Regions from separate parts of the Pseudoalteromonas sp. NCIMB 1079 genome, predicted to be linked through region 1. Evidence: predicted binding sites of a transcription regulator. Region 1 holds the regulator's gene; each other region holds the start of a gene.
The links. The regulator MetJ, encoded in region 1, represses methionine synthesis genes. The targets are predictions, from matches to a motif close to TAGACGTCTAGACGTCTA.

Region 2: the regulator MetJ is predicted to act here: its motif matches at 3,111-3,128, upstream of metA (homoserine O-acetyltransferase MetA).
Region 3: the regulator MetJ is predicted to act here: its motif matches at 2,763-2,780, upstream of metK (methionine adenosyltransferase).

The regions. Positions count from the first base shown of each region.
Region 1 covers NZ_JBEWZA010000001.1:3,545,923-3,556,706, reverse strand. Annotated here, with positions in the region: gene hslU (ATP-dependent protease ATPase subunit HslU) at 1-1,295, opposite strand, end outside; gene hslV (ATP-dependent protease subunit HslV) at 1,307-1,825, opposite strand; gene ABX891_RS16480 (SPOR domain-containing protein) at 1,905-2,432, opposite strand; gene priA (primosomal protein N') at 2,453-4,639, opposite strand; gene rpmE (50S ribosomal protein L31) at 4,870-5,085, shown strand; gene ABX891_RS16465 (malic enzyme-like NAD(P)-binding protein) at 5,612-6,853, shown strand; gene metJ (met regulon transcriptional regulator MetJ) at 6,918-7,238, opposite strand; gene metB (cystathionine gamma-synthase) at 7,528-8,775, shown strand; gene metL (bifunctional aspartate kinase/homoserine dehydrogenase II) at 8,945-10,784, shown strand, end outside.
Region 2 covers NZ_JBEWZA010000001.1:1,368,646-1,379,429, forward strand. Annotated here, with positions in the region: gene ABX891_RS06295 (histone deacetylase family protein) at 1-722, opposite strand, end outside; gene ABX891_RS06300 (PilZ domain-containing protein) at 776-1,141, opposite strand; gene ettA (energy-dependent translational throttle protein EttA) at 1,297-2,970, opposite strand; gene metA (homoserine O-acetyltransferase MetA) at 3,193-4,140, shown strand; gene ABX891_RS06315 (homocysteine S-methyltransferase family protein) at 4,130-5,203, shown strand; gene metH (methionine synthase) at 5,213-7,843, shown strand; gene ABX891_RS06325 (HEPN domain-containing protein) at 7,986-8,744, shown strand; gene ABX891_RS06330 (hypothetical protein) at 8,747-9,502, shown strand; gene ABX891_RS06335 (CsbD family protein) at 9,565-9,762, opposite strand; gene ABX891_RS06340 (group II truncated hemoglobin) at 10,028-10,441, shown strand; gene hrpB (ATP-dependent helicase HrpB) at 10,591-10,784, shown strand, end outside.
Region 3 covers NZ_JBEWZA010000001.1:1,249,936-1,260,719, reverse strand. Annotated here, with positions in the region: gene ppnP (pyrimidine/purine nucleoside phosphorylase) at 87-401, opposite strand; gene tkt (transketolase) at 586-2,577, opposite strand; gene metK (methionine adenosyltransferase) at 2,882-4,033, shown strand; gene ABX891_RS05825 (LTA synthase family protein) at 4,129-6,117, opposite strand; gene ABX891_RS05820 (hypothetical protein) at 6,411-6,959, shown strand; gene ABX891_RS05815 (5-formyltetrahydrofolate cyclo-ligase) at 6,978-7,574, shown strand; gene rpiA (ribose-5-phosphate isomerase RpiA) at 7,628-8,281, shown strand; gene serA (phosphoglycerate dehydrogenase) at 8,291-9,520, shown strand; gene ABX891_RS05800 (IS4 family transposase) at 9,565-10,784, opposite strand, start outside.

The DNA.
Region 1 (10,784 bases):
ACAAGTGCACCTAAGTGTTTTTCAACATAAGCGGCGTCGATTACTAATGACGAGCCTGCTTTTTCAGAAGCGTCGTATGAAATTTCTTCCATCAATCTTTCCATTACAGTGTGTAGACGACGAGCACCGATGTTTTCGGTTTTCTCGTTAACTTGCCAAGCTGCTTTGGCAATACGCTCAATTGCATCGTCGCTAAACTCAATCGATACCTGCTCAGTTTTAAGCAGCTCTCGTTGTTGCTCGGTAAGCGATGCATGAGGCTCTGTAAGGATGCGTTTAAAGTCATCTGCAGTAAGTGCTTCAAGTTCTACTCGAATCGGTAAGCGGCCCTGTAGCTCTGGGATCATATCTGATGGCTTCGCCATCTGAAACGCACCAGAGGCAATAAACAGCATATGGTCAGTTTTAACCATTCCGTGCTTAGTATTTACAGTTGAACCTTCAATTAGCGGTAGTAAGTCGCGCTGAACACCTTCACGGCTCACATCTGGACCTGAAGAATCGCCGCGCTTACAAATTTTGTCTATTTCATCAATAAACACAATACCGTTTTGCTCTACTGCAAAAATAGCTTGCTCTTTTAGCTCTTCAGGATTTACTAATTTAGCGGCTTCTTCTTCCGTTAATAGTTTGAAGGCTTCTTTGATTTTTAGTTTACGCTTAGTGCGCTTATCGCCGCCCATGTTTTGAAACATGCTTTGTAGCTGGTTGGTCATATCTTCCATACCAGGAGGCGCCATAATTTCTACGTTTGGTTGTGCTTGTGCTAAATCGATTTCAATTTCTTTATCATCTAGCTGACCTTCACGTAGCTTTTTGCGGAACGCTTGGCGAGTTGATGAGTTATCATCACGCTGCGTTTCGCCGTATTGATCTTTCGCTGGTGGTAAAAGGGCATCTAAAATGCGCTCTTCTGCAGCTTCTTCGGCGCGATGTTTAAATTTCTTAGTCTGCTGTTCGCGAGTCATTTTAATTGATACATCGACTAAATCGCGGATGATAGTCTCAACTTCTTTACCAACATAGCCAACTTCAGTGAACTTAGTCGCTTCTACTTTAATAAAGGGTGCGTTAGCAAGTTTTGCTAATCGGCGGGCAATTTCTGTTTTACCTACACCGGTTGGACCAATCATTAAAATGTTTTTTGGTGTTACTTCGCTGCGTAAATCTTCTTTGAGTTGCATGCGGCGCCAGCGGTTACGAAGTGCGATAGCCACTGCTTTTTTTGCTTTAGCCTGACCTATAATGTGCTGATCTAGCTCGTGAACAATTTCTCTTGGGGTCATATCAGACATGATAGTTCCTATTATAATTCTTCGATTGTTTGGAAGTTATTAGTAAATACGCAGATGTTGCCTGCAATAGTTAAGCTTTTCTCTACTATTTCACGAGCGCTTAAATCTGTATTTTCTAAAAGGGCGGTTGCAGCTGATTGTGCAAAGTTACCACCACTGCCAATTGCAATTAGGTCGTTTTCAGGTTGAACCACATCGCCATTACCGGTAATAATTAAAGAGGCTGTTTCGTCTGCTACAGCGAGCAGCGCTTCGAGTTTTCGAAGTGCACGGTCGCTGCGCCAATCTTTAGCCATTTCTACTGCGGCTTTAGTTAGGTTTCCTTGGTGCATTTCTAATTTGCTTTCAAAGCGTTCGAAAAGAGTGAAGGCATCAGCAGTACCGCCGGCAAAACCAGCGATTACTTTGCCATTATAAAGACGTCGAACTTTACGGGCGTTGCCCTTCATTACGGTATTACCAAGAGACACTTGGCCATCGCCGCCAATTACAACCTTGTCGCCACGGCGTACACTTACGATAGTAGTCATGTTATTCCTCATCATCGAGCTGCATAGGCAACTCGTAAAAAACGATTATGAAGAGGTTATATGGGTGAATGGTTTATTTTCAAGTCCAGCCCCAAATTCCGCAGCCGACTATTTTTACACGTTTAAGTTTGTTTTTATCACTTTCGGCTTGGCGTTTGGTTTTATAAGGGCCTAAGCGCACTTTATACCAAGTACCATTGCTGCCTTCAGCCTGTTTTATTTCAGAAATGAGGCCTGCAAATGCTATTTTAGCTTTTAGCGATTCCGCTTGTGCGTGGGTTTTAAACGAACCACACTGCATAACGTAAGGGCCTTTTTGCTCAAGTTCTTTCACTTCAACTTGAATCTCGTGGTTTCTAATTTCTTTAATAAACTCTGGTGTGCGTGGAATAACCACTTCTACTTTTGCGGGCGCAGTGGGGTTTGCTTGTTTTTCGACAAGTTTTGGATCTGCATTACTTTTAATAAACCATAATGTATAAGCAAAACCACCGACGAGTAAGATGGCTATGACAGCTAAAAGAATAGGAAATGGTTTTTTAGCGGGTGCGTTTTTTTTACTGTTTCTGCCTGCAGGCTTTTTGTTAATATAATCGTGCTGTGCCATGGTGTTATTTTGGCCTTAACCTAAATCATGTCTATAGGGTCTACGTCTAAGCTCCAGCGTACTTTTTGTGCAAGTTTACTTGAACTTAAATAATCAACCATTTGCGCAAGGTACTGATGTAATATGCGGCGATCTTGCGCTTGAATATGTAATTGAAAACGATACATACCTGCGACTTTTTCAAGTGGAGCAGGGATCGGACCGAGCAATTGTATACCAGATACCCCATTCACAGGAACCAAATCTGTCAAAAAATCGACGACTAGCTTAATGCTGTGTCCTTGTGCACGGACAATAGCCATATTTGTAATGGGTGGTAAGTCTGCATCATCGCGTTCACTCAGTGCAAAGCGAGCAAAGTCTTGGTAACCATTATTAACTAAGTCTTGTAAAAGCGGGTGTTCTGGAAAGTGTGTTTGTAATAATACTTGCCCAGGCTCCCCTGAACGCCCAGCTCGCCCCGCGACCTGAGTAACTAACTGTGCTAAATGCTCTGTCGCCCTAAAGTCGCATGAGTATAAACCGCTATCTACGTCTAAAATTATAACAAGGCTTACATCTGCAAAGTGATGGCCTTTGGCAAGCATTTGTGTGCCAACTAAAATGCGTGCACCGCCTAGGTTTATTTCATCTAGTGCTTTTTCAAGGCTGCCTTTACGGCGAGTTGAATCGCGGTCTATGCGAGTAACGGGTGTATCTGGAAACTCGGTCGATAAAAACTCTTCAATTTGCTCTGTACCTTTGCCATTTGGAAATATTTGCGTACTTCCACAATCAGGACATTGATGAGGAACAGGGTATTGATCGCCACAGTGATGACAAATCATTTGCCCAATCGCTTTATGAAATGTGGCGCTGGTACTGCAGCGTTTACATTCACTTAGCCAGCCACATTCATGGCAAATAAGAGTGGGTGAGAAACCTCGACGATTTAAAAAAACCATAACCTGTTTACCGCGATTTAAGTGTTGGCGCATAGTTGCAAGGCTTGCATGTGCAATACCTGCTTGGTCGGGTTGGCCTTTCATATCGAGTAACTTAAATTGGTTATCTGTCGCAGTTTGCGCGCGCTCGGTTAAACTTAGTAGCTGATATTTGTTATTAATTGCTTTGTGAAGTGTTTCAAGTGCGGGTGTAGCACTGCCTAATATAAGTGGTATTTTATGCTGAAAAGCTCTGTATGCAGCTAAATCACGAGCATGGTAACGAAGGGTATCTTGTTGTTTAAATGATGAATCGTGCTCTTCATCGACAACTATCATACCGAGTTTTAAAAATGGCAGAAAAATACTCGAACGTGTGCCTATAACTATTGCACAACTGCCTTTTTCGCAAAAACGCCATGTTTGCAATCGCTCGTTGTCGGTAAGGGCTGAATGCCAAAGCATAATGGGTGTATCAGGAAAGCGGCGACGAAAACGGTTTACAGTTTGTGGCGTTAAGCCTATTTCTGGCACTAATACTAATGCTTGCTCGCCACGTTTGAGTACTTCTTCTAGGCACTGTAAATACACTTCTGTTTTACCACTGCCAGTTACGCCTTCTAATAAAAAGCTGCTAAATCCATTACTTTGATTTATTGCTGTACAGGCAACCGCTTGTTCTTTATTAAGTACAGGTTTACTACCGACAGTTGGTGCAACGCTTTGCCATTGGTTATCGTGTTCAATAGTTTGCGTAATGAGTTCTTTATTTATTAGGCTATCTATTGTTTTTTTACTAAAGCCAAGAGCTTTTAATTCGGTTAACGATGATTTCCCCGATTGCGACAACTGCTTTAATAAATTGAGTTGTGTTTTGGCTTTTAATGACGATACTTTTGCGCCTTTTTCTGTCAGATCAACCATGTTAATACTGGTTTTATCTGGCGATTCACCTTGGCGAAGTGCACTCGGTAGCGCTATGTGAATAGTTTCGCCTAAGGGATAGCAATAATAGCGGGCAGTAAAGCTAAGGAGTTCTAAATGTTGGGCACTTAAAATAGGGGTATCGTCTATTACCTCTATAATATTCTTAATTTTATTTAAAGGGACGTCGGTACTGTTTTTAATGCCCAGAACAACAGCTACTTTTTTTTGATTACCAAAAGGTACTAAAACCCGCATGCCCGGAAGTATTGGGGTTGATAAGCCACTGAGCTGCTCTTCTATTTTATAATCAAAGGTGCGTGGAAGCGGGACTTTAATAGCAACTTCAACAAAACTCATAACAACTCAACCCGTAAAATTAATGCTGTAATGTACTAAAAATACCGCTAAAAACCTACTAGCAATAGTACTTGAGAAAGAGATTGTTCACTTTTTTAGCGAAAAGATAAATAAATACTTGTGCAGGGGAAGGTTGTTGGATAAAATCCGCCACCAACAAATTTGTTTTAACGACGTATGGTGCCAGACTTCGGGTTTGGAGAGCGATGCGGCCTTAACTAGAGGTTCCTATGAAAGAAGGTATTCACCCTAAGTACGAAGTAATTTCTGCAACATGTTCATGCGGAAACAAATTCGAAACTAGCTCAACTCTTTGTAAAGACATTCACTTAGACGTATGTTCTGCGTGTCACCCGTTTTACACTGGTAAGCAAAAGATTTTAGACACTGGCGGCCGTGTTGATCGCTTCAACAAGCGCTTCGGTGCACTTAGCAGCAAGAAGTAATTATTGCTGTTTAGTTAAAAAAAGCACCTTAGGGTGCTTTTTTTGTGTCTAAAATTTACCACTTCTTATCTTATTTAGCTTGCTCGAGCTACATCACACCTTGCATAACTATTTCCTATTCTTATTCTGAGTATGCATAAACCTTTACAGACAAATTGATAGATATTCTCTATATTTTAAATAGTACAAATTTTAACTAGGTTGATAAAAGTAGCTAACGTGGGCTTATCTGTTTTTAAAGTAGTGTAGTAGGCTGTTATTTTAAGTTTATGATGATGCGTTAAACATACATTTTTTTAATATTTTAATAGACATAAACGCACCTCAAAACTTACTTTTTTGGTGAATTTTTATTTATTAAATGTTTATATAATCCTGCAAAGTTACTGAAAAACCTCTTAAAATTAAAGGATATAGCATATAACAGGATAGACCTGATATTGCTTGGAATTTAAAAATAATAAGGGTATCGTACCCCAAGACTCCACCTCTCACTTTAACTTAAATTGCAGGATACCATCGCGTTATGTCTGACTTTCGTGAACAAGCACTACATTATCACTCACATCCCGTACCTGGTAAAATTAGCATTGAGCTAACAAAACCAGCTGAAACAGTTCAAGACTTAGCCCTAGCTTATAGCCCAGGTGTCGCTGAACCTGTACGTGAAATTGCCGCAGATCCTGCAAATGCATATAAATATACCGGTAAAGGTAACATGGTTGCGGTTATCACTAATGGTACTGCAATTTTGGGCTTGGGTAATTTAGGTCCTTTAGCGTCTAAGCCCGTAATGGAAGGCAAGGCGTTATTGTTTAAACGTTTTGCAGGGCTTGATTCTATTGATATTGAAGTAAAGCACAAAACAACAGAAGACTTTATTAACACGGTGGCCAATATTGCTGACACATTCGGTGGTATTAACCTTGAAGATATTAAAGCACCAGAGTGTTTTGAAATTGAAAAAGCATTAATAGAGCGTTGTAGCATTCCTGTTTTTCATGACGACCAACACGGCACCGCCATTGTTACGGCTGCCGGCATGTTAAATGCGCTAGAAGTACAAGGTAAATCAATTGAAGATGCAATAATTGTATGTTTAGGTGCAGGCGCTGCTGCAGTTGCGTGTATGGAACTGTTAATTAAGTGTGGTGCACTGCGTGAACACATTTATATGCTTGACCGCAAAGGTGTTATTCATACTCGTCGCGATGATTTAAATGAATATAAACAGCTTTTTGCTAACAATACCGATAAACGCACATTGCAAGATGTAATTGCAGATGCGGATGTGTTTGTTGGTGTTTCGGGTCCTAACTTGTTAGCTGCCGAAGATTTAAAACTAATGGCAGAAAAACCGGTCGTGTTTGCATGTTCAAACCCAGATCCAGAGATCGATCCTGCACTTGCTCACGGCGCACGCAACGATTTAATTATGGCAACAGGGCGCTCTGATTACCCTAACCAAGTAAATAATGTTTTATGTTTTCCGTTTATTTTCCGTGGTGCGCTTGATGTACGTGCAAGCGCGATTAACGATGAAATGAAAATTGCTGCAGTTGAGGCTATTCGTAGTATTGCCAAAGAGCCTGTACCTGCAGAAGTTTTAAAAGCCGCAGGCGTAGATAAGCTAGAGTTTGGTGCGCAGTACATTATTCCAAAACCAATGGATCCGCGTTTACTACCGCGTATAGCTAAAGCTGTAGCACTTGCTGCGGTAGAGTCGGGTGTTGCGCAAATTGACTTGCCTGAAAACTATATGGCGTAATATATAACGCTTAAACAAAAAAACCTCAGCAATGCTGAGGTTTTTTGATTAAAAAGGTAACGATTTATTCTTCGTTTAAAATAGGCACTTCTAAACCCATTTCTTGCATTATCTTTTTAACTTCTTCTGGTACTTTTTCGGCGTTGTCTTTACGTAGGTCATCGTCATTTGGTAAAGGTTGACCAGTAAAGGCATGCAAAAACGCCTCACATAGCAATTCACTATTTGTTGCATGGCGAAGGTTGTTGATTTGACGACGCGTACGCTCATCCGTTAAAACTTTTAATACATTTAGCGGGATCGAAACGGTGATCTTTTTAACTTGCTCTGATTTTTTCCCGTGTTCTGCGTATGGGTGAATATACTCACCATTCCATTTAGCCATAAGATGTATCGTTGCCTCAGATTATTAATTTCTCACACGGTATAAAAAGCGTGTAAATATGCGTGAAATTCTATCGATTTAAAAAAGATAGTCAAATAATAGATACCGATCTATCTTAATAAGCCTATTTGGGATGTAAAAATAAGCTCACTTTTGTGAGCTAAAATGTGATACTAGCAAACGCCTTTCCTAACTTTAGCCATCTAGAGCTTTAAAATCCTTTGACTTATTAAAACGGATAACTTACTCTTTTAGACGTCTAAACATCCAAATTAATCAGGTGACGAATATGAGCGAAAAAAACAAAGCGACCATTGCTGTACGTAACGGCGTTGATGCTGATAAACATCATGGTGCAGTGGTGCCGCCAATTTATTTATCAACGACTTATTCGTTTGCCGACTTTGATACTAAGCGTGAGTATGATTATGGCCGCAGTGGTAACCCTAATCGTGATATTTTAGCAGAGACGCTTGCTAAGCTTGAAGGCGGCGCTCGTGGCATAATTACGGCCACTGGTATGGCTGCCGTGCATTTAGCTACTCAGCTACTTAACAGTGACGACACGTTAGTAATTCCACATGATTGTTATGGTGGTAGCTATCGTTTATTTACATCGTTACAAAAACGCGGATTATTGAAGCTTGAAGTATTAGATTTAACAAAAGAAGAAAGCCTTCAACAAATTTTAGCAATTAAGCCTAAGCTTATTTGGATAGAGACTCCAAGTAACCCAGTACTTCGTTTAACCGATATTAAAGCGGTTACCGATGTTGCTAAGCAATGCGGTGCATTGGTTGCCGCAGATAACACGTTTTTGTCTCCTGCCTTACAAAACCCTATTAAGTTTGGTGTAGATATTGTGGTGCATTCAACTACTAAATATATTAACGGGCACTCAGATGTAGTGGGCGGCGCTGTTATTGCTGCAACACAAGAGCTTGGTGATGAGCTTGCTTGGTGGGCAAATAATATTGGTATTACGGGCGCTCCTTTTGATAGTTATTTAACGCTTCGTGGTCTACGTACTCTAAATGTGCGTTTAAGGCAGCACCAAGAAAATGCGCTAGCAATAGCTAAGTACCTTGAAAGTTCCAATTTTGTAAGCCAAGTTTACTATCCAGGACTTGAGTCGCATCCTCAACATGAGCTTGCTAAAGCACAACAACTTGGCTTTGGTGGCATGGTTAGTTTTGATATTAAAGGCGATATAAACGACGCTGCAGCATTTTTAACTAGTCTTAAAACGTTTAGTTTAGCTGAGTCACTAGGTGGCGTAGAGAGTTTAATTTGTCACCCTGCAACTATGACGCACGCAGGCATGGAGGCAAAGGCACGTTTAGAAGCGGGTGTGGGCGACACGCTTATTCGTATTTCGGTTGGGATTGAAGATATACACGATTTAATAGCTGACTTTGAACGAGTATTTGAACTTGTAAAACCAGGGCAAAATAAAAATGTTGGCCGTGTAGGCAAAGGTGCTGGCACTTCTGGTGGAAACGTTAAATTAAGTGCAGCCCGTCCAGCGCTTTGGTAAGTAATACCAATCCGCAATAATACCTAATCAATTTGAGGGATTAAACCGCACGATAACATCGTTAAAAATTCCTAATATAGAACAACTAAATAACGAAATTTTTGCCTTGTTATCGATACGGTTTTCTTACCTCAAAATAGACAACTTAATTAAGCGAATTGGTATAAATATGGTCAATTGTGTACATAAATTTGGTGGTTCAAGCTTAAGCTCTAGTGAGCGCTATCAAAGCGTAGCTAAAATAATTATAGGGCATACTCAGCCGGGCGACTGTGTTGTAGTGTCTGCTGCAGGTAAGACTACAGATACACTTGTGTCGTTGTGGCAAAGTTATCAGCTGCAAGACACGCAAGCTGTCGCTGATATTTTACTGCAGTTAAATAACCATCAAAGCGATTTAATTGAGCAGTTGTTACAAGCTGATTTAAAGCGCAGCGCACTTAAAACACTAAATACCGAGCTTAGTAATATTGCAGAACTTGCTCAAGCTGAGCAGCTAAAAGAGGCTGCGTTACTTGCGCATGGGGAACTGTGGTCAGCACGTTTACTCGCTACTTATTTACAGCAGTTAAATATTGAGGCGTGTGCTCAAGATGCCCGTAGTCTTTTTACCTTAAACGATGGTGAATTAATGCATGCGCAAAATGCGCAGCAATGTCGACAGTCAATTTTGCCTAATAAGATAAATGTTGTTACTGGGTTTATTGCCGCTGATACGAAAGGTGAGACCGTAACACTTGGACGCAACGGTAGCGATTATAGTGCAACACTACTTGCAAATTACTGTAATGCTAAGCAAGTATGTATTTGGACCGATACACAGGGAGTGTTTAGTACTGATCCTCGTAAGGTAAAAAAAGCGATTAAGTACGGCAAAATTTGTCGCGGGCAAGCTAATTTATTAGCTCGTTTGGGTAACCCTGTATTACATGCAAAAACACTATCACCACTTAAAAACAGCGATATTAAGCTAGCTGTTCGTAGTAGTTTTGATGTGCAAGCAAGCCCAACAGATATAGTAAAAGAAGGTTCAGCAAAGAAAAAGCGCTTTATAACCACGCTGCAAAATGTTGATTTATTAATGGTTGAAGGATTAAGTGAAGGTGAGGTCGCAAGCGTTAGTCAGCTTATTCAGCATAGCCTTCATCATTTTAACCATAATGGTGAAGTGTATTTAGTAGTACCGGCTGCACAAACATATCAAGTTATTAATTACTTTGCTGGTAGAGCTAATATTAGTGAGTCAAATTTAAATGGCTGTGCAATTGTTGCCCCTGAGCAAGACGTTAGCGTACTAAAACTGCAAGCTTTAGAGATATTAGCTGAACAGACTATAAAGCCACGTTTTGTGCATCAAGATAATGGTTATGTTTTATTACTAACAGACCAATTTATAGATAGCGATATACAAAGCGCCTTACACGATAAGCTAATCAATAAAGGCCAAGAAATAGCCGTTATAGTTGCGGGCCTTGGCAATGTAGGCGATGCTTTTATTGAACAGTTATCGGCACAATTTGAGCGTTTATCAGGCGACTTTAGTATTAAATTGGTAGCGCTGGTTCGCTCTAAACATATGTTATTTAATGCAAGTGGCATAAATATATCGCAATGGAAAACTCAATGGCAGCATGAGGCGAATAGCTATGAAGCTGCGGATTTACTTAATGCGATAAGCGAGCTTGACTACGAACATAAAGTGTTAATTGATATTACCGCAAGTGAGCAGTTTAGCTTTTTATATACAGATTTTGTAGACAGAGATTGTCATTTAATTAGTGCTAACAAATATGCAGGTACAGCACCGACTTCTTGGTATAAAGCACTTCGTAGTAACCTTGGCGAACGTAATTTACATTGGCGGTATAATACAAGTGTAGGCGCAGGCTTACCTATCAATTTTGCTTTGGCTGATTTGCAAAATAGTGGTGATAAAATTACGCGTATTGAAGGCGTATTCTCGGGTACGCTTTCGTGGTTATGTAGTAAGTATGATGGTACGACTGCTT
Region 2 (10,784 bases), 2.2 Mb from region 1:
TGCCAAATATCAACGCCAGCATCGTAAAGTACTAAGCTTGGGTTTAGCTCTTTAAGTAAATAACTTAGTGTTTCGTCAACTATGGCAAGGTATTCGTCGTCCTTCATATTATTTGCCAGGCCAATGTCTAAATCGCTAGCGGACTTTCTAAAGGGGAAGTTTTTTTCGCAATGGATAGAGCAGGTATACGCATAGGGTTGATGCTGTAACATTGCGGCTGTGCCATCACCTTGGTGCACGTCTAAATCAAAAATAAGTACGTTAGTTACCTCACCCGATTCAATTAAAGTTTGCGTGGTAAAGGCCAAATCGTTAACCATACAAAAACCTGAACCAAAGTCATTATGTGCGTGATGTGTACCACCGGCAAGATGACACGCTATACCGTGTTCAAGTGCTAAGCGGGCTGTCTGTAGCGTTCCTTGAGGGGCTGTAAATGTACGTGCCATAAGCTCTTTTGACCAAGGTAGACCAATGCGACGCATTGCTTTTTCATCTAAGCGGTTGTGCCATAAATCTTGGATATAATTATCGCAATGCACAAGCTCAAGCGGCTCTGGCGTGCCTAATATTGGCTCAACTAGGTTACTGCCGATTAAACCAAGCTCTGCAATATGTTGATATAAATGTGCAAATTTACTCATTACAAAGCGATGCTTAGGATCAAAGCTAAACGAGTAGTTAGGATGGTATACCAAAGGCAAATGAGGATTTAAGCGCATATTTACAAGCTTTATAAAGTTTGCGCTATGGTAATCAACTTAAGAGAATGAGTCTATTGCGAGTCATTAATAAGTGACGCTAATTCGCGATGCAGTAGCTCATCATCGGCTAAGTTTAGCTCTATTAAACGCTTTAAATAAGTAATACTGTCTATATCAATGTGATGGCATTTTAAACCAATATGATCGGCTTCAATATGGCAAATCACTACTTCCATTTTTATTTCTATATCGCTTTGAGGCAATGTAAAACGCAGTATTGCTTGCGTATTGTGGCTGCCAATAAATGCATCACAATTAGTAACCAACGCGCCATGTAACGATAGATCGAGTAATTTACACGGATACTGTTGGCTATCAAAACATAACAGAGCGTTAGTTGAAAATAGCACACGAGAAAACTGTCGACGATTTTGCATAACCTAATTTAGCCTTACTGTTTTTTATAATAAATTAAGCATAGCGGGTAATTCTCTACATGCTAGCAAGATGTGCTCCTGTAATGCTGGTGGCATAAAAAAGCCCTGCAAAGTGCAGGGCTTAAGTTATACAAACATAAAATTAACCAATATTTTTAGCCAATTTTTTTGTACTTAATACGTTTAGGTTGAGTTGCCTCAGCGCCTAGGGTCTTTTTAAGCCACTCTTCATATTCAGTGTAGTTACCATCAAAGAAGTTAATTTGACCTTCATCACGGTAATCTAAAATATGTGTAGCAATACGGTCAAGGAACCAACGGTCATGCGAGATACACATTACACAACCTGGGAACTCTAAAATAGCGTTCTCCAGTGCACGTAGTGTTTCAACGTCCAAGTCATTGGTTGGCTCATCGAGTAGTAACACATTGCCGCCAGCTTTTAATAACTTAGCAAGGTGTAAGCGGTTACGCTCACCACCTGATAGGTCTTTAACAAACTTTTGCTGATCGTTACCTTTAAAGTTAAAGCGACTTACATATGCTCGGCTTGGGAACTCAAAGTTACCAATTTTCAGTACGTCTTGTCCGTCTGATATTTCTTGGAAAACAGTTTTGCTTTCGTCCATACCGTCGCGGAACTGATCAACGGTCGCAAGGTGTACTGTTTCGCCAACGCTGATGTTACCGCTGTCTTGCGTTTGCTCACCGCTTATCATTTTAAACAGCGTTGATTTACCCGCGCCATTCGCGCCAATAATGCCCACAATGGCACCTTTTGGCATGCTAAAGCTTAAGTCATCAATTAAAACGCGATCGCCAAAACTCTTACGAAGATTAGTCACTTCAAGTACTTGGTCACCTAAACGCGGACCAGGTGGAATAAACATCTCGTTAGTTTCGTTACGTTTTTGGTAATCAGACTGCTGCATTTCAGTAAACTGAGCCATACGTGCTTTTGACTTAGCTTGACGACCTTTAGGGTTTGAACGAACCCATTCAAGTTCTTGCGCAATTGATTTTTGACGTGCTTTTTCAGATTTTTGTTCTTGCTGTAAGCGCGCATCTTTTTGTTCAAGCCAAGAAGAGTAGTTACCTTCCCATGGAATACCTTCACCACGGTCAAGCTCTAATATCCAACCAGCTACATTATCAAGGAAGTAACGGTCATGCGTTACTGCCACAACAGTGCCTTCGTAATCGTGTAAGAAGCGCTCTAACCAGGCAACCGACTCAGCATCCAAGTGGTTAGTAGGTTCATCAAGGATAAGCATGTCTGGTTTTTCAAGTAATAATCGACATATAGCAACACGGCGACGCTCACCACCTGAAAGGTGCTCAATTTTAGCATCCCACTCTGGCAGGCGAAGTGCATCAGCTGCACGTTCTAAAACGTTGTCGATGTTATGACCATCGTGCGCCTGAATAACAGCTTCAAGCTCGCCTTGCTCTTTTGCAAGTGCGTCAAAGTCAGCGTCTTCCATGGCGTATTCGTTATACACTTCGTCAAGACGTTTAAGTGCGTGTTTAACTTCGCCAACAGCTTCTTCAACAGTTTCACGTACTGTTTTACTTTCGTCTAAAATAGGTTCTTGCGGTAAATAACCAATTTTAGTACCAGGCTGAGGATGTGCATCACCTTCAAAATCTTGGTCAACACCGGCCATAATACGTAGTAACGTAGATTTACCAGAACCGTTTAAACCAAGCACACCAATTTTAGCGCCAGGAAAAAAGTGCAACGAAATATCTTTTAAGATAGTGCGCTTAGGTGGCACAACCTTAGATACTCGACTCATCGAGAATATAAATTTATCAGGTAAAACCATGGAGGAAAGCCTTCAAATAATAATAAAAATTTCAATGTTGTATTGTAGTGGCTGACGGGTGAAACAGTCAACGAATGGCGGGTTTTAAAGCACCAAAGCATGCTTGTAAGTAAAATATAAAATCATGAATAAATTTCATTTGGACATCTATACATCTAGAGGTTGATATTTTTTACTTTCAGTTCATAATTAAGCCTCGGTTTTTATGAGCAGGAGTAAAGTATGCCAATTACAGTAAAAGACGAGTTGCCGGCAATTGCACGTTTACGTCAAGAAAACGTATTTGTAATGCCAAAAAGTCGTGCAAAAACGCAAGAAATACGCCCAATGCGTTTGGCTATTTTAAACTTAATGCCTAATAAAGTAGAAACCGAAGTTCAGTTTATTCGCTTACTTGCCAATTCGCCTTTGCAAGTAAACGTAGAGCTACTGCGCCTCGACACTCACCGCAGTAGCAGCAATTCAGAAGAGCACCTTGATACCTTTTACCGTTATTTTTCTGAGGTTAAAGACAACAATTACGATGCATTAATAGTAACCGGTGCGCCACTTGCGCATTTAGAATACGACGATGTAGCGTATTGGGATGAGCTAAAAGTCATTATTGATTGGGCTGAGCAACACGTTACCTCTACGTTGTTTTCGTGTTGGGCAGCACATGCAGCGTTATATCACCGTTACAACTTAAAGCGTGATTTAAAAGACGACAAACTGTGTGGTGTATTTACCCACCAATGTTATTTTGATCACGGTGCACTGACTCGCGGATTCGACGACACCTTTTTAGTACCGCACTCACGCTACGGCCACATTGATATAAATAAAATAAATGCCTGTGAAGAGCTCGTTGTACTGGCAGGTTCTGAGCGAGTAGGGGCTTACTTACTTAAAAATAAATCGGGTAGCCAAGTGTTTATAACCGGCCACCCAGAGTACGACGCCGATAGCTTAAAAGCTGAATACGAGCGCGATTGTAAAAAAAGCCCTAATGCACCTAAGCCCGAAAATTACTTTCCGGATGACGATGCAACCAAACAACCTTCAAAAACGTGGCAAAGCCATGCTTTTTTACTTTTTTCGAACTGGTTAAATTACTACGTGTACCAAACCACACCGTATGATATTAATTTAGTTAGCCAAGATGTGAGGACTAACAACTATGCCGAATAACGCGCCTACAAATAATAAGCAAGCCGAAATAAGTGCCGCATTAAAAGAACGCATTTTAATTTTAGATGGCGCTATGGGCACCATGATCCAAGATCATAAGCTAGAAGAAGAAGACTATCGCGGAGAGCGTTTTAAAGACTGGCATGTATTAATTAAAGGCAATAACGATTTATTAAGCCTAACCAAGCCCGACTTAATCACTGATATTCATCGTGGTTTTTTATCAGCGGGCGCCGATATTATTGAAACCAACACGTTTAACTCGACCACTATTTCGATGGAAGATTACGACATGGCAAACCTAAGCCGTGAAATAAACCTAGAGTCGGCTAAATTAGCACGCGCAATTTGCGATGAATTTACGGCTAAAACGCCAGAAAAACCACGCTATGTAGCCGGTGTTTTAGGGCCGACATCTAAAACGTGTTCAATTTCGCCAGATGTAAACGATCCGGGTTACCGAAATGTCACCTTTGATAAGCTAGTTACTGCGTATGTAGAGTCTACCCTTGCATTAATGGAAGGCGGCGCCGATTTAATACTAATCGAAACTATATTCGACACGCTTAATGCAAAAGCCGCCTCGTTTGGTGTAGAAGAAGCCTTTGAGCAAGCAGGGCGCACATTACCAGTTATGATCTCGGGCACTATTACCGACGCTTCAGGGCGTACGCTTTCTGGGCAAACAACCGAAGCATTTTATAACTCTATTCGCCATATTAAGCCTATTTCGATTGGTTTAAATTGCGCGCTTGGCCCTGATTTACTGCGCCAATATGTAGAAGAGCTTTCGCGCGTGTGCGAAACCTTTACGTCGGTACACCCTAATGCGGGCTTGCCTAATGAGTTTGGTGAATACGACTTAGAAGCGCCTGAAATGGCAGCCGAAATTATCGATTGGGGTAAATCGGGCTTTATTAATATAGTAGGTGGATGTTGTGGCACCACGCCTGCGCATATTCGTGCTTTTGCAAAAGGTTTAGCAGGCGTTAAACCACGCCAACTGCCAGAGCTTGAAGTACGCATGCGTTTATCAGGCCTTGAAGCCTGTAACTTAAATTAAGGAGCCAACATGACCCAACAAATAGCAGTATTTACTAATGTCGGCGAACGTACCAATGTAACCGGTTCTGCCATGTTTAAACGTTTAATCATGGAAGAAGACTTTGAAGCCGCGCTAACAGTGGCCCGCGAGCAAGTAGAAAATGGCGCACAGGTTATTGATATAAACATGGACGAAGCCATGTTGGACTCAAAAGCCGCCATGGTTAAGTTTTTAAACTTAATAGCCTCAGAGCCTGATATTTCACGCGTACCCATCATGGTCGACTCCTCTAAATGGGAAGTAATAGAAGCAGGCCTAAAGTGTATTCAAGGTAAGGCCATTGTTAATTCTATATCACTAAAAGAGGGCGAAGAGCCGTTTATTCGCCAAGCTAAAATAATAAAACGCTTTGGTGCAGCTGCCGTTGTAATGGCGTTTGACACCGACGGACAAGCTGATACAGCAGACCGCAAATATGAAATATGTGCCCGCAGCTACAAAATATTAGTAGAAGACATTGGTTTTCCACCAGAAGATATTATATTCGATCCTAATATATTTGCCGTAGCCACCGGTATAGAAGAGCACGATAACTACGCAGTAGAATTTATTGAAGGCACACGCCGTATTAAGCAAAACTTACCGCACTGTAAAGTGTCGGGCGGGGTGTCAAATGTATCGTTTTCATTTAGAGGTAATAACCCAGTACGTGAAGCTATTCACTCGGTATTTTTATACCACGCAATAAAAGCGGGTATGGATATGGGTATTGTAAATGCAGGGCAACTCGCTGTTTACGATGACATACCAGAGGAGCTTCGTAAAGCCGTTGAAGACGTAATACTTAACACAGACCCAGGCGCAGGCGAGCGTTTAGTAGAGCTTGCACCAAAATACTCTGGTATGGCACAAGCCGAGCGAGTAGAAGATTTAGAATGGCGCACATGGCCTGTAGAAAAACGCCTTGAGCACGCGCTTGTAAAAGGCATTACTACCTTTATAGATGAAGATACCGAAGAGTGCCGCGCTGCTGCCGATAAACCTATTCACGTAATTGAAGGGCCGTTAATGGATGGCATGAACGTGGTAGGTGATTTATTTGGCGCAGGTAAAATGTTTTTACCACAAGTGGTTAAATCGGCGCGCGTAATGAAACGAGCCGTAGCCTACCTAGACCCATTTATTGAAGCCGAAAAAGAAGAAGGCTCAACCAATGGTAAAATAGTAATGGCGACCGTAAAAGGCGACGTACACGACATAGGTAAAAATATTGTAGGCGTGGTACTACAGTGTAATAACTACGAAGTTATTGATTTAGGCGTAATGGTACCTGCTGATAAAATACTGCAAACCGCCATCGACGAAAAAGCCGATATTATTGGTTTATCGGGCTTAATTACCCCATCGCTTGACGAAATGGTGCACGTAGCAAAAGAAATGAAACGCCGTGGTTTTGAACTGCCGCTACTTATTGGTGGTGCAACTACCTCTAAAGCGCACACCGCAGTAAAAATTGAGCCGCAATATGACAAAGGCGTTGTGTATGTAAATAACGCAAGCCGTGCAGTTGGTGTAGTTTCAAACTTATTATCAAAAGACATTAAACCTGACTTTTTAGCTAAAACTAAAGCTGAATATGTAAAAGTACGCGAGCAACAAGCGCGTAAAAAACCACGCTCTAAGCCTGTTACAATCCAGCGCGCACGCGATAACGCAGCAAAGCTTGATTGGGATAACTACACACCACCAGTGCCTAAAAAGCTGGGCGTGACCGAGTTTAAAAATGTATCAATTGCTACTTTGCGTAAATACATAGATTGGACGCCATACTTTATGACGTGGTCAATTGCCGGTAAATACCCGCGCATAATGGACGATGAAGTCGTAGGCGAGCAAGCGCAAAGCTTATTTAAAGACGCTAACGATATGTTAGACGACCTTGAAAAAGCAGGCAGTTTGCAACCACTTGGCGTAATTGGTTTATTCCCGGCTAACCGCGTGGGTGATGACATAGAAATATACACAGACGAAACACGCAAAGAGGTGTTAACTACCTCGTGCCATTTACGCCAGCAAACCGAAAAAACCGACTTTGCTAACTACTGCCTAGCCGATTACATAGCCCCAAAAGGTACGCCAGATTACTTTGGCGCATTTGCAGTAACGGGGGGGTTGGAAGAAGACGACCTAGCTAATGCGTTTGACGCCCAGCAAGACGACTACAACAAAATAATGATTAAAGCCGTTGCCGACAGGCTCGCCGAAGCGTTTGCCGAGTACCTACACGAGCAAGTACGTAAAGAATACTGGGGTTTTGCACCAGATGAAAACTTAGAAAACGATGAGCTAATACGTGAAAACTACCAAGGTATTCGCCCTGCGCCAGGCTACCCAGCGTGCCCAGAACACACCGAGAAAAAGAAAATTTGGCAGTTGCTCGACACCGAAAAACGTATTGGCATGCAGCTAACCAGCTCGTACGCCATGTGGCCAGGGGCTGCTGTTTCGGGCTGGTATTTCTCACACCCAGAGGCAAAATACTACGCAGTAGCCGCAGTACAACGCGATCAAGTAGAAGACTACGCTAAGCGAACTAATATGACGTTAGAGGAAGCTGAAAGATGGCTATCGCCTAACTTGGGGTATGAGCCGGAGTAAAAGCGAAGCGGTCAGCTATCAGTAAAACAAAAACGAGCCAAATTAGGCTCGTTTTTTGTCTTTTTATTAAGAATAAATTATTTTTAAAGTATAAAAATAGTTAATATATTCATTATTTAAACATAAATTATAAGGAAATATTTTGAGCTCTATAAAAGAAGTTTTATTTGGTGAACAAGAGAAACAGGCTGAAAAATGGGTTCGTGAAAGGCTTACTGATCAAAATTTAACAGTTGAATCTGAGGAGTGGCAAAGTTTACTCAATGACTATTCAGCTTATCAAGATTATTTAAATGATGAATATGAATGGATTTCAGAGATAAAATGGTTAAAAGAAAATGGCTCAGTTGATATCTATCAAAATTTTGTGACTGAGTTAACCAATATCAAAAAACTTGCTGAAAATTCACTTTCTGAACCTATACCTCTTAATGAAAATTTAATAATTAAAATGTGTTATTCATATTCAGTAACACTTCTTGAAGCTTTTTTAGGGGACACAATAAAAGCCTTAATATCTGAAAATAATGTCTATCTAAATAATGCGTTAGAGCGTGTGGATCAAATAAGAAATACGAAATATTCATTATTTGATTTATCTAAATCAGGAATGGATTTAAGTGGGTTGGCAATTAAGTGCGTTAGTGAAGTATTATTTCACAAAATTGATAAAACCATGGAAATGTACAAAAAAGTACTTGGTTGTAAAATAAATATAGACACTTCTAAAGTGAAATTAATCATCGACATAAGGCATGATATTGTTCATAGAAATGGGTATACCAAAGAAAATGAGGTAATTGATATTCTTCCTCATGATTTATATCAGGCTATTACTGATATAAAACATCTGGTCGATAAGTTGCAGAAAATAATAGCGAATCAAAAACTAAAGGACTAAGGATGAAGTATCTAAATTTCATCTTACTTTGCTTATCTCTACTTTTCACATCGAATACATTTGCGCTTGAGCCAAAGTATCACGAGTTCGTTTTACCTGTTATTGCTGCTTTTAAAACGCATGATAAAGCTGCGATTGCTGCACATATTCGTTACCCGCTTAAACGACGATACCCCATACCTGACATTAAAAATGAAGCCGAGTTTATTAACCGCTTTGATGAAGTGTTTAATGATGAGCTAGCGGCAGTTATTGCCAGTTCAAACATTAAAACTGATTGGGAGAAAGTAGGTTGGCGCGGCATTATGCTCAATAACGGCGTTATGTGGGTAGATACCGACGGTAAAATTATTGCTGTAAATACCCAAAACGCTAAAGAGCAGGCACTTGCTAAAAGCTTAATAAAACAAGGTAAGCAATCTTTGCATGCAAGTATCAATACTTTTGAAAAGCCAGTACTTGATTGGAAAACAGCTAACTACCATATTCGTGTGGATGATTTAGGCGATCATAATTTTCGTTATGCAGTGTGGGGTATTGATAAAAAGCCAAGCGACAAGCCTGATATGGTTTTACTAAATGGCGATATTACATTTGAAGGCAGTGGTGGCAATCATAATTATACGTTTAAAAATGGTCGTTATAGTTATGTGTTACAGGTAACTATTATTGGTTGCGATACATCCCCGCCAGGCTGGCTCGAAGTATATAAAGGCGATGAGCTACTATTAGCTGAAGATGTGATAAGTGCTCATTAATGTTTAGCCAAAAACAAAACCGCCAACAAAGGCGGTTATTTTTAAGTAGCTAATAGCTAAAATTAATGGTCTTTTTCAAATTCATCAACTTCGCGTTCGGCTTCTTCTTTCGACTTACCGTATTGCTGTTGAATTTTGCCAACTAACTCTTTGCGGCTACCTTCAATTTTATCTAAATCATCGTCGGTTATGTCGCCCCATTTACGTTGCGCTTTACCTTTAAGTTCTTTCCAATTACCTTTGATACGATCGCTGTTCATAAGTAGCTCCTTACTTTAGATTAGTGAAATTAACAGTCAACTATAAAGTAGCAAGTCGTATACCAAAAAAAAGCATAAATATTTTTTGTAATTAATATCAGTAGCTTAATATCAATCATAAATAGAGTAAGGCTAAAAGGTGGGTGTAATTATGTGGTCCTTCTTTAAATGCATACAAAATATACATAGCAGTTTGTAATAATTGCTTATCCAATATAGGTTTTAAGTTATTATGTTGCGATAAAATAGACGGTATGAGTGAGTTATGGATACTAAAGTGTGTGAATATGGCGTAGGAGATTGCTCTTACAAAATGGCGGGGGAGTTAGTAGGTATTACCCAGCTGGTTGATGCATTTTATGATTATATGCAACAGTTAAAAGAGGCTAAGCACATAAGAGATATGCACAGTAAAGACTTGTCGCAGTCGCGTAAAAAGTTAGCTTACTTTTTGTCAGGTTGGATGGGCGGACCTAAGCTGTACGCGGAGCATTTTGGCAGCATTAACATTCCCCAGGCGCATAAACACTTGGCGGTAGGCGTTGCCGAAAGTGAAGCTTGGCTATTATGCATGCAAAAAGCCGTAGATGATCAGCCTTATGCAGAGTCGTTTAAAGTGTATTTAATGCAGCAATTGCGCGTACCCGCAGAGCGAATTAGAATGGTATCGGGTAGCTAGTAGAGAGTTAATAGGTAGAAAGTGGGTAGCTAATGGGCAACCTATTGAGCTTAGTTGCTTGTAAAAGAGTATTAATTATTAAACATCAACCGCAGTCACGCTGCGGTTTTTTGTTACAATGCCGGTAAAGCAATTTAGGGTAAATAGCTGTGCTGCCGGTTCAAAACATATATCAACAACTCGTAATAACATTACAAAGCAACCCAATTACGCTACTGCAAGCGCCGCCGGGTGCAGGTAAGTCTACTTGGTTGCCGCTGCAACTTATGCGTGATGGGCACTTTAAACGTATTGTAATGCTAGAGCCGCGTCGTTTAGCTGCGCGTAATATTGCTAGTTACTT
Region 3 (10,784 bases), 2.3 Mb from region 1:
CGGTTTTTGGTGATTTAAATCATGCGTTGTGCAAAGTTTATGCAAAGCCCATAGTACATGGGCTTTCAGACGTCTAGCTGTATTGATTAATCTGTGTACGAACAACAGTAGTCAGCAAAATCAGATACTTTTACTTTAAAGCTTACATTTGCATCAACATTAAACGATTCACCCGCGTTAAATGTTTTCCACTCACTTGCCCCTGGTAATAAAATATCCCATTGGCCAGCTAAAAGCTCCATGCACTCTTTTTGGTTTGTATCAAAAACAAACTCACCAGGTTGCATAAAGCCTAACGTTTTCGCTTCGCCATCACCTAAAATAACGGTACGGCTCGACACTTTTCCGTCAAAATATACATTGGCTTTTTTTACTACACTCACGTTATCGAACTTTGCCATTTTTAGCTCCTGCTATTAATTTAAGATTTTTGTTTATAAATTTTATCGCACTACCTTGCCTGATAGCTTACTTTCTTGCAAGGAAAGCAGCATTGTTCAAGGTGAAGTTGCTTCATGTAAGGGCATAAAAAAACCCGCAGCATGTGCGGGTTTTTCAATTACTTACTTTATTTAATCAAAGCGATTAAAAAAGCTCGTTTGCTTTGCTTACAATGTTTGCCACTGTAAAACCAAAGTGCTCAAACAGCTCACCAGCAGGTGCTGACTCACCAAAGGTAGTCATACCTACTACTGCGCCATTTAGACCTACGTACTTGTACCAGTAGTCAGCAATACCTGCTTCTACTGCTACGCGGCGTGTAACAGATGCCGGTAATACGCTTTCTTTGTACTCTGCGCTTTGATCTTCAAAGGCATCAGTACATGGCATAGATACAACACGTACCTTTTTACCTTGGCTGCGTAGCTCAGTTGCTGAATCTTGTGCTAGTTGCACTTCAGAGCCCGTCGCAATTAAAATAATTTCAGGATTGCCGTCACAGCTAAGGATGTAACCACCCTTTTTAACATCGCTTAATTGCTGTGCGTCACGCGCTTGTTGCTCAAGACCTTGGCGAGTAAAGATTAACGATGTAGGACCGTCTTTACGCTCAATAGCTTGTTGCCATGCAATTGCCGACTCAACTTGGTCACATGGGCGCCAGTTGTATAAGTTAGGCGTTAAACGCATGCTTGCAATTTGCTCTACTGGTTGGTGAGTTGGACCATCTTCACCTAAACCGATTGAATCGTGCGTGTATACAAAAATGCTTGGTTGCTTCATTAATGCAGCCATACGTACGGCATTTTTTGCATATTCAACAAACATTAAGAACGTAGCACCGTAAGGAATAAAGCCTTTATGAAGGGCAATACCATTCATAATTGCCGACATACCAAACTCACGTACACCGTAGTAAATGTAGTTACCGCTTGCATCGTCGTGTGTTAAACCTTTAGAGCCATCCCAAATTGTTAAGTTTGAGCCTGCTAAATCGGCTGAGCCACCCATAAATTCTGGTAATAACGGACCAAATGCGTTTAATGCATTTTGTGATGCTTTACGAGACGCTGGGTTTGCTGGGTTTGCTTGTAATTGCTCAATGTACGCTTGAGATTTTTCAGCCCAATCGCCAGGCAGTTCGTTATTAATACGACGCTTATATTCAGCTGCAAGCTCTGGGTATGCTTTTGCGTATGCTGCAAATTTTTCGTCCCAGCTTGATTCAAGCTGCTGACCTTTTTCTTTGCTATCCCATTGTGCGTAAATATCATCAGGAATTTCGAACGCATCGCCAGTCCAACCTAAGAATTCGCGAGACGCTTTAATTTCGTCATCACCTAGTGGTGCACCGTGACAATCGTGGCTACCAGATTTATTAGGTGAGCCGTAACCAATAATTGTTTTACAACAAATTAGTGATGGTTTATCGGTAACACTTTTAGCTTCTGCAATTGCAGCACTTATAGCATCGCTGTCGTGACCATCAACACCACTAATTACATGCCAACCGTATGCTTTAAAGCGAGCTGGCGTGTCATCTGTAAACCAACCTTCTACTTCACCATCGATTGAAATGCCGTTGTCATCCCAAAATGCAACAAGTTTACCCAGACCTAATGTGCCTGCAAGTGAACCAGCTTCATGAGAAATACCTTCCATAAGGCAGCCATCGCCCATAAATGCATAGGTAAAGTGATCAACAATATCGTGACCTTCGCGGTTAAACTGTGCAGCTAGCGCTTTTTCAGCAATTGCCATACCTACGGCATTTGTGATCCCTTGACCTAATGGACCCGTAGTAGTTTCGATTCCTGGTGCATAGCCATATTCAGGGTGACCTGGTGTTTTAGAATGCATTTGACGGAAGTTTTTAATTTCGTCCAGTGGTAAGTCGTAACCACTTAGGTGCAATAGAGAATAGATAAGCATTGAACCGTGGCCGTTTGAAAGAATAAATCTGTCACGGTCAGCCCACTCTGGATTTGTTGGGTTGTGTTTTAGATAATCGCGCCATAATACTTCTGCGATATCAGCCATGCCCATAGGGGCTCCAGGGTGACCAGATTTGGCCTTTTGTACTGCGTCCATTGACAAGACGCGAATAGCATTTGCAAGTTCTTTGCGAGATGGCATGAATTCTCCTACCTTTATGTGTATTTGCGCGGGTATTTATGTGTTTGTTTATGCACCCAAGTAACTTGGGTTTGTTTATATAGACCATTCTTACTTATTGTGGGGGCTGTGTGCAATTAAAAACCCTATAAAAGTGAGGCATTATGAATATTTTTTAAGACCAAAAAGTTATTAGAAATTTTATTTAGACGTCTAGGCGTAAAAACACTATGCAAGGTGTTTTGTTTTCGATAAAATACGCCCCTTAATTTTTTAGCGCTAATACCGACGTTTGTGAAGCGCAATATTTGTGAGCAGAAATACAATGGCAAAACATTTATTTACTTCTGAATCAGTTTCTGAAGGTCATCCGGATAAAATCGCCGATCAAATCTCTGATGCGGTACTTGATGCTATCCTAGAGCAAGACTCTCATGCCCGTGTTGCGTGCGAAACTTACGTAAAAACAGGTATGGTTATGGTTGGTGGTGAAATCACTACTAGCGCATGGGTTGATATTGAAGAAATTACACGTAAAACAGTACGTGAAATTGGCTACACGCATTCAGACATGGGTTTCGATGCTGATTCATGTGCAATTTTAAACACTATTGGTAAACAGTCTCCTGACATTAACCAAGGTGTTGACCGTACTAGCCCAGAAGAACAAGGTGCTGGCGACCAAGGTCTTATGTTTGGTTACGCATGTAACGAAACAGAAGTGCTAATGCCTGCGCCAATTACTTACTCACACCGTTTAGTACAGCGCCAAGCGCAAGTACGTAAAAGCGGCGAGCTTAACTGGTTACGTCCAGATGCAAAATCTCAAGTTACTTTTGCATACGAAAATGGTAAGCCAGTAGGTATTGATGCAGTAGTACTATCTACTCAGCACAGCGAAGACATTTCACAAAAAGATTTAGTAGAAGCGGTGATGGAAACTATCATCAAGCCGGTACTTCCTGCAGAGCTTATTACAAGCGCGACTAAATTTTTCATTAACCCAACGGGTCGCTTTGTAATTGGCGGACCAATGGGCGATTGTGGTTTAACAGGTCGTAAAATCATCGTTGATACATACGGTGGTATGGCTCGTCACGGTGGTGGTGCTTTCTCTGGTAAAGATCCATCAAAAGTTGACCGCTCAGCTGCATACGCTGCACGTTACGTTGCTAAAAACGTAGTTGCGGCTGGCCTTGCTGATAAATGTGAATTACAAGTTTCTTACGCAATCGGTGTTGCAGAGCCTACATCTATCAGCGTTGAAACGTTTGGTACAAGCAAGTTAGAAGAAAGCCGTTTAATCGAGCTTATTCGTGAACACTTTGACCTGCGCCCTTACGGCTTAATTCAAATGCTTGATTTAGAGCGCCCTATCTACCTTCCTACAGCGGCTTACGGCCACTTTGGTCGCGACGAATTCCCTTGGGAACGTACAGATAAAGCTGATGCACTTCGTGCAGCTGCTGGCCTTTGATTGGCTAAGTAAATATAAAAAAAGCGCCAATTGGCGCTTTTTTTATATGTAAACTAATTGAGTAAAAGCAGCTTTAAAAGCTACTTTTAAATCTATTAATCCATTCCTTTAGTAAGTAACTGCCACGCTGTAGCCATATACTTATTATAAGCTTGCTCTGTTGCTACATCAATTGGTTCAAAAGGCTGCGGCTTAAGTGGTACTAAGTTAATCCGATCCTCTGGTTCAACTTTTTGATACTCATACATTGACGAAAAATCACCACGCCAAAGCTGTTCTGGTTTACGCACAGTTTGAAAACCAAATACAGTACGATCTTTAGGTTGATTTAATAGTGACTGGCCCATGCTATAAAATGTCGTATTTTGCGGTGCTATTAAGTTTAATAATGTAGGTGCAATATCCATATGGCTCGCTAATTGATCGCTAGATACCCAGTTTGGATTTACACCTTTACCATAAATAACAAGCGGTACATGTGTTAGTTCATATAGATCTGGGCGATGATGTAAATAACGGCGACTATAGTGATCACCTGTAATTACAAATAATGCATCTGGGTAGTGCTGCTCCATTTTACGAACAAATTGACCAAGCATTTTATCGGCATACCATAAATGCCCTAATACGTAAGGGTCTAATAAGTCATCATCTAAAGCTTGAATTTCCTTTGGATAGTCAGCAACTGATTTTAAAGGATACCCATACTTATCTAAATCTAAGTTAAATGGTCCGTGGTAACTCCCACTCATGATTAAGTTAAAACTTTTTTCATCTGTTTTAGTATCGACTAAATCAAATAACTGACCATCATCAATTCCCCACACACCAGCACTTCCTTTACCTCCAGTGTCTGCAGCCGAAAATACTTTATCAGCTCCTTGTGAAAGCACATATTCGCCTATATTTTGCCATGACAGCAAGCCGCCATAATAAAATCGACTTTGATAACCTAGTTGCTCAAGTTGATTAAATATTGATAACTTACTCGCTGGTTTTTGTGGTCCAATACGGCTCATATTAACGCCCGAAAACGCTATACCAGACATAAGGCTAGATAGCGAATTCATAGTACTGCTTGCTGCAGGTAACACATTATTTAAATATATACCTTTACTAGCTAAATTACGTAGTTCATTAGTTAAATTGAGCGATGTATATTTTTGCTGTAACGGCCAAGCATCATAACTTTCCATAACAATAAAAAACACTTGTGAAGGTGCCGCTAACATTGGCGCACTGGTTTTTTTCTCAAGCGTCGTTAAAGGGTTATCTATGTCAGGTGCATTTTTTTGTAAGTAAGGATTGTGACCATTTAAACCAAAACTTTGTAAATCATTATAATCTTTAATGGCATATATAAAGCTTCGAAACGGATTTATTACAAGATTATTTACAAAAGCATCTGTCGTTACTGCTGACCATTTTCGAGAAGCAGGACGAGTTTCAAATGATCCTCTTATTGCACAAACAAATAAAACAATAATCAATGCAACTAAAATCGTACGCTTTAATATATTAGTCGTGAAAAGATGGTTGATAGCACTATAGCTTTTCCTATCAACTAGTTTATTTATTTTAAATGCTATCGCTAATAAAATAACTAAACTAAGTAGGCTACCCCACGGTTTATATTGCTCGATTACAGTTAATGCAATTGCCTGTTGATCGTCATTTAGCCCTTCGAACATAAAAAAGTTAAACTGGCTTCCATATTCAGCAATGTAAGTAATACTCGTTATACATAGTATTGTTGACGTAATGAAAAATATTAGACTTGTATATATACGTGCTTTTCTAACCCATTGTCCTAAACGCAGAGGCTGTAAAATACAGTTTAAAATAAAAACAATACTAAAACAGACTCCCGTCGCGGCAGAATCAAATGCTAGACCCGCTTTTAATGTCGCGATTATTGAATCAATATCTAGTTCGGAAGTTATACGATCACTAAAGTGAATTAAAAAGAAAATCCGAAAGCCCATAAAAAGTAGTACACCAGCAAACCAAAGAGTGGCGATACGTCCGCTTTCTTTTACAAATTCTAGCCAGCGACTAGATGGAAGTGTGTGTGTGTTTAGCAAAATCCTGTACCTAATATATTATACCCCTAGGAAAACAATTTTACTTGTTTAAGCTATTTCAACAAGGAAATAGCTGTAATTACTTGTAATTAAAGAATAAATTTTACATATAAAATATTCTATTCACATTTAATTGCAAGTAATGGAATATTCTATTGAAATACTAATCAACTTTTTTTGTAAGTCATCTTTTGGGAAATAGATACGTTTAACAATTTTATTTTACATAGAGATACATTTATAAAGGGGTTCGGTTTATACTCGCTTCATTATAAAGCTTTAGGGATAGTTAAATGGCCGATAACTTTCGCGTTATATTTGCAGGACTTGGCGATAACGTTGACATAAAAACAGCGTGCGCAAACTTAGCTGCAAAATTAAAAACGTCAGATGAAAAAGTAGCTCTTTTTTTTAAAGGTAAGCCGCTATTTGCGCCAAGCGATAAAGACAAAGCGTTAAAACAGAGTAAGTTATTAGCAAGCTTAGGTATTAAAAGTAAGCTGCAAGCTGTTTCAAACACCATTCAAAATAGCTCCTCCGCAGCTGCAAATAACAACCAACGTGATGAACGTATTTTTGATGCTCTAGATTACATCACTAGCAGCTTAATACGTCTTGAAGAAAAGCTAGATGAGCTAGAGCAACGCCTTCCTGAAGCTCAATTAAAAACACCAGACGAAAGTGTAGACGAATGGCAAAATGACGACCTAATGCTAGATGAGGATTTAGCACCTCCTAAAAAACGCAGTAACTTACTTTTATATTCATTGATTGCAACTGCCACAATTTTGCTAGTCGTACTGGCTGTTTTTTTAATTTTTCCCGATTTATTCTCTTTTTAAGAATGGCTAATTAGTTTAATGAGCAATAAACGCGCACAAATAAGAGCTGAAATTCGTAACACCCGTAAAAACTTGTCAAATAATCAGCAAATAATTGCTGCGCAATCGCTAAAAATGAATTTTATTCAACACTTAAAAAGCGAAAAAACAACGAGTCCTAAGCATATTGCCATTTATTTAAGTAACGACGGAGAACTAGACACTTCATTGTTAATTAAAGAATTATGGAACTTAAACCATGTTGTTTATCTACCTATAATACACCCATTTAATGGCGCTAATTTACTATTTCAGCGCTATGAGAAAAACTCACCCATGAGGGCAAATCGCTATGGTATCTTGGAGCCTAAGCTGAACTGCTCTCAAATATGCCCATTACCAGCGCTTGATTACATCCTTATGCCGTTAGTTGCATTTGATAAACAAGGTAATCGCCTAGGAATGGGAGGTGGGTTTTACGACCGGACATTGGCGCGTTTACATGAACAAAATTGGCAAAAACCACAACTAATTGGCCTTGCACATGAATGCCAAAAAGTTGATGTTCTACCAATCGAGTCGTGGGACGTACCACTTAAAACCATTATCACCCCAGATAAAACATACTGTTGGTAACATTTAATTTTGGTTACTAACCGCATATTTCTGACATACATGAGCACATAGCAATGACACAAGACGAATTAAAAAAAGCAGCTGCCTGGGCAGCACTCGAGTTTGTAAAAGAAAACACCATTGTAGGTGTCGGTACAGGCTCTACTGTTAATCACTTTATTGATGCCCTTGGCTCTGTAAAGGACACTATTGTAGGCGCTGTATCAAGCTCAGAAGCGTCAACTGCACGTTTGGAAGCGTTAGGTATTGAAGTGTTCGAACTTAATAACATTGATGCTTTAGATGTATACGTTGACGGCGCTGACGAAATTAACGCTCAAAACGAAATGATTAAAGGCGGCGGCGCAGCGCTAACACGTGAAAAAATAGTAGCAGCAGTTGCAAAACAGTTTGTGTGTATTGTTGATGACACAAAGCTGGTAGATACATTGGGCGACTTCCCGCTTCCGGTAGAAGTTATTCCAATGGCGCGCAGCTACGTTGCACGAAAATTATTAAAACTTGGTGGTGACCCTGTTTATCGCCAAGGCGTAGTTACCGATAATGGTAACGTTATATTAGATGTATTTAACTTAAAAATTACCAATGCCAAACAACTTGAAACACAAATAAATTCAATTGTTGGCGTAGTTACCAACGGCCTATTTGCGATGCGAGGTGCTGATAAAGTGATTATCGGTACCAAAAATGGGCCACAAATAAAATAGGATGAGGTTATGAGTAAGGTATCGTTAGCAAAAGACAAAATTAAAATTCTCTTGCTTGAAGGTGTTCACCAAAGCGCAGTTGAAACGCTAAAACGTAACGGTTACAGCAATATCGACTACGTTAAAACATCCTTACCTGAGGACGAGCTTAAAGAGCGCATTAAAGATGTTCACTTTGTAGGACTTCGTTCTCGTACTCATATTAACCAAGCCGTATTAGACTCAGCTGAAAAGCTAGTTGCTATTGGTTGTTTTTGTATTGGTACAAACCAAGTTGACTTAGATGCAGCACGCGAACGTGGTATTGCTGTATTTAACGCTCCATTTTCTAATACTCGTTCAGTTGCTGAACTTGTACTTGGCGAAATACTACTTTTATTACGTGGTATTCCAGAGCGTAACGCAGCGGCTCATCGTGGTGGCTGGTTAAAAACAGCAAATGGTTCGTTTGAAGCACGTGGTAAAACATTAGGTATTATTGGCTACGGTCACATTGGTACTCAGCTAGGTATTATGGCTGAAAATATCGGTATGAACGTGGAGTTTTACGATATCGAAGACAAGTTATCACTGGGTAATGCAACACAAGTTCATAACCTTACTCAGCTGTTACAACGCTCTGATATTATTAGCTTACATGTACCAGAAACACCGCAAACTAAAAACCTTATTGGTACAGCAGAACTTGCAGTTATGAAGCAGGGGTCTATTTTGATCAATGCATCACGCGGAACTGTTGTTGATATTGATGCCCTTGCAGAAGCGCTTACAGAGAAAAAACTAAGTGGTGCAGCAATTGATGTGTTCCCTACTGAGCCAAAATCTAACGATGAAGAATTTGTATCGCCACTGCGCCAATTCGACAATGTTATTTTAACGCCGCACATTGGTGGTTCTACACAAGAAGCGCAAGAAAACATTGGTATTGAAGTAGCGGGTAAATTGGCTAAATACTCAGATAATGGCTCAACTATTACTGCGGTTAACTTCCCTGAAGTATCGCTACCTGAGCTTGCTAATCGTAGCCGTTTATTACACGTACACCACAACCGCCCAGGTGTACTAACGCAAATTAACCAAGCGTTTGCACAGCACGGTATTAATATTGCTGCGCAATACCTACAAACAGACGCATCTATTGGTTATGTAGTTATTGATGTTGATACAGATCAATCTGAAGTAGCACTTAAAGAACTAAGCGCTGTTGAGGGTACAATTAGAGCACGTATCTTACATTAACCATTCTTTGATATTAAAAAAGGGTCCTTATGGACTAATGCCAGTCAGTTAAGCTGACTGGCATTTTTCTTTTTATGGGGATACTTAGATGGTTTTGGCTTAACCCATCGGGGATATCTTCTATCCTCTCGTCTAGCTGGAAGCTTAAATAAGACCAGTGTATCGAGTAAGTGCTGCCAGTGTATTGGAATGTTCCCTGGGCTCATTATAGATACTGACGAGAAATACTGAATGACAGCCATCGAACTGCTAGAGAAACTAAGCTGGTTAGGCCATATCCCTGTGACTGTCGCCGCCATCGTCATTATTCTTCGTATTAAATTATAGGCGAGTAACACGGCCCATAGCTCCTGACGTACCATGTCTGGACGCTTACTTCTTAAATGGTATGCGCTATCAAGCATGGTTTGTTTGATTTCTCTAAACCCAAGTTCTATCTCCCAACGATGACAATATAATTCAACAATTTCATTACCTGGATAACGCAATCTATCCGTCATCGAGGTTAATATACGGTAGCTTTTGCCCTTTATTGTTTTGCTGATTAATCTCGCTTTAATCGTTTCAGGAACATCGGGAAAGTTTTTTTGTGCATGCTTTGTGGTTTTCAATTCAATGATATGGTCATTTTTACCCGCGCTGGAGATGATTTCATACTGTAAGTCGGGCCTTGCTGGTATCAGCCAGTGCCTCATCTCCCCAGTTTGATGCCAACGGTTTAACAGGCCTAAAGAATAATATCCTTTATCAAACATAGTCAGTGAATTATCTGGTGTACGTTCAATTAAACGCTCAGCTAATTTCATCTCGTTGGTTTTATAGTTATCAAACTCGCTACTGAGAAGTTGATGGCTGGTCAATTCCATATGACAGACCCTGCGTATTTGAGGAAAGGCTGTATCACCGTATTGGTTGCTACCTGAAGAGAAGGCTTTACGATTATCAGGCGTGTCGGCTGTTCGCCACACAACACCGTCAACAGCTAATAGGTTCAAACCATTCCATGTTTCGAATGACTGTTGCTTATACATTGATTGAGCAGATTTATTGAAAACGTGTTTAACGGAATCATCACCTAACCTTTGTCTCGCCTGTACCATCGCACTTGGAGCAACGAGTGGGTTCTTGCCAGGTAACATGATATCTAGCTTATTAGCGATATTCCAAACTGATTCTTTTCGAAACAATGCCATGCCAATAACTGACCACAAAACGGCCTCAAGCGGTAACCTTCGCTTACGAACGGTTGCAATCCCAGCTTGTT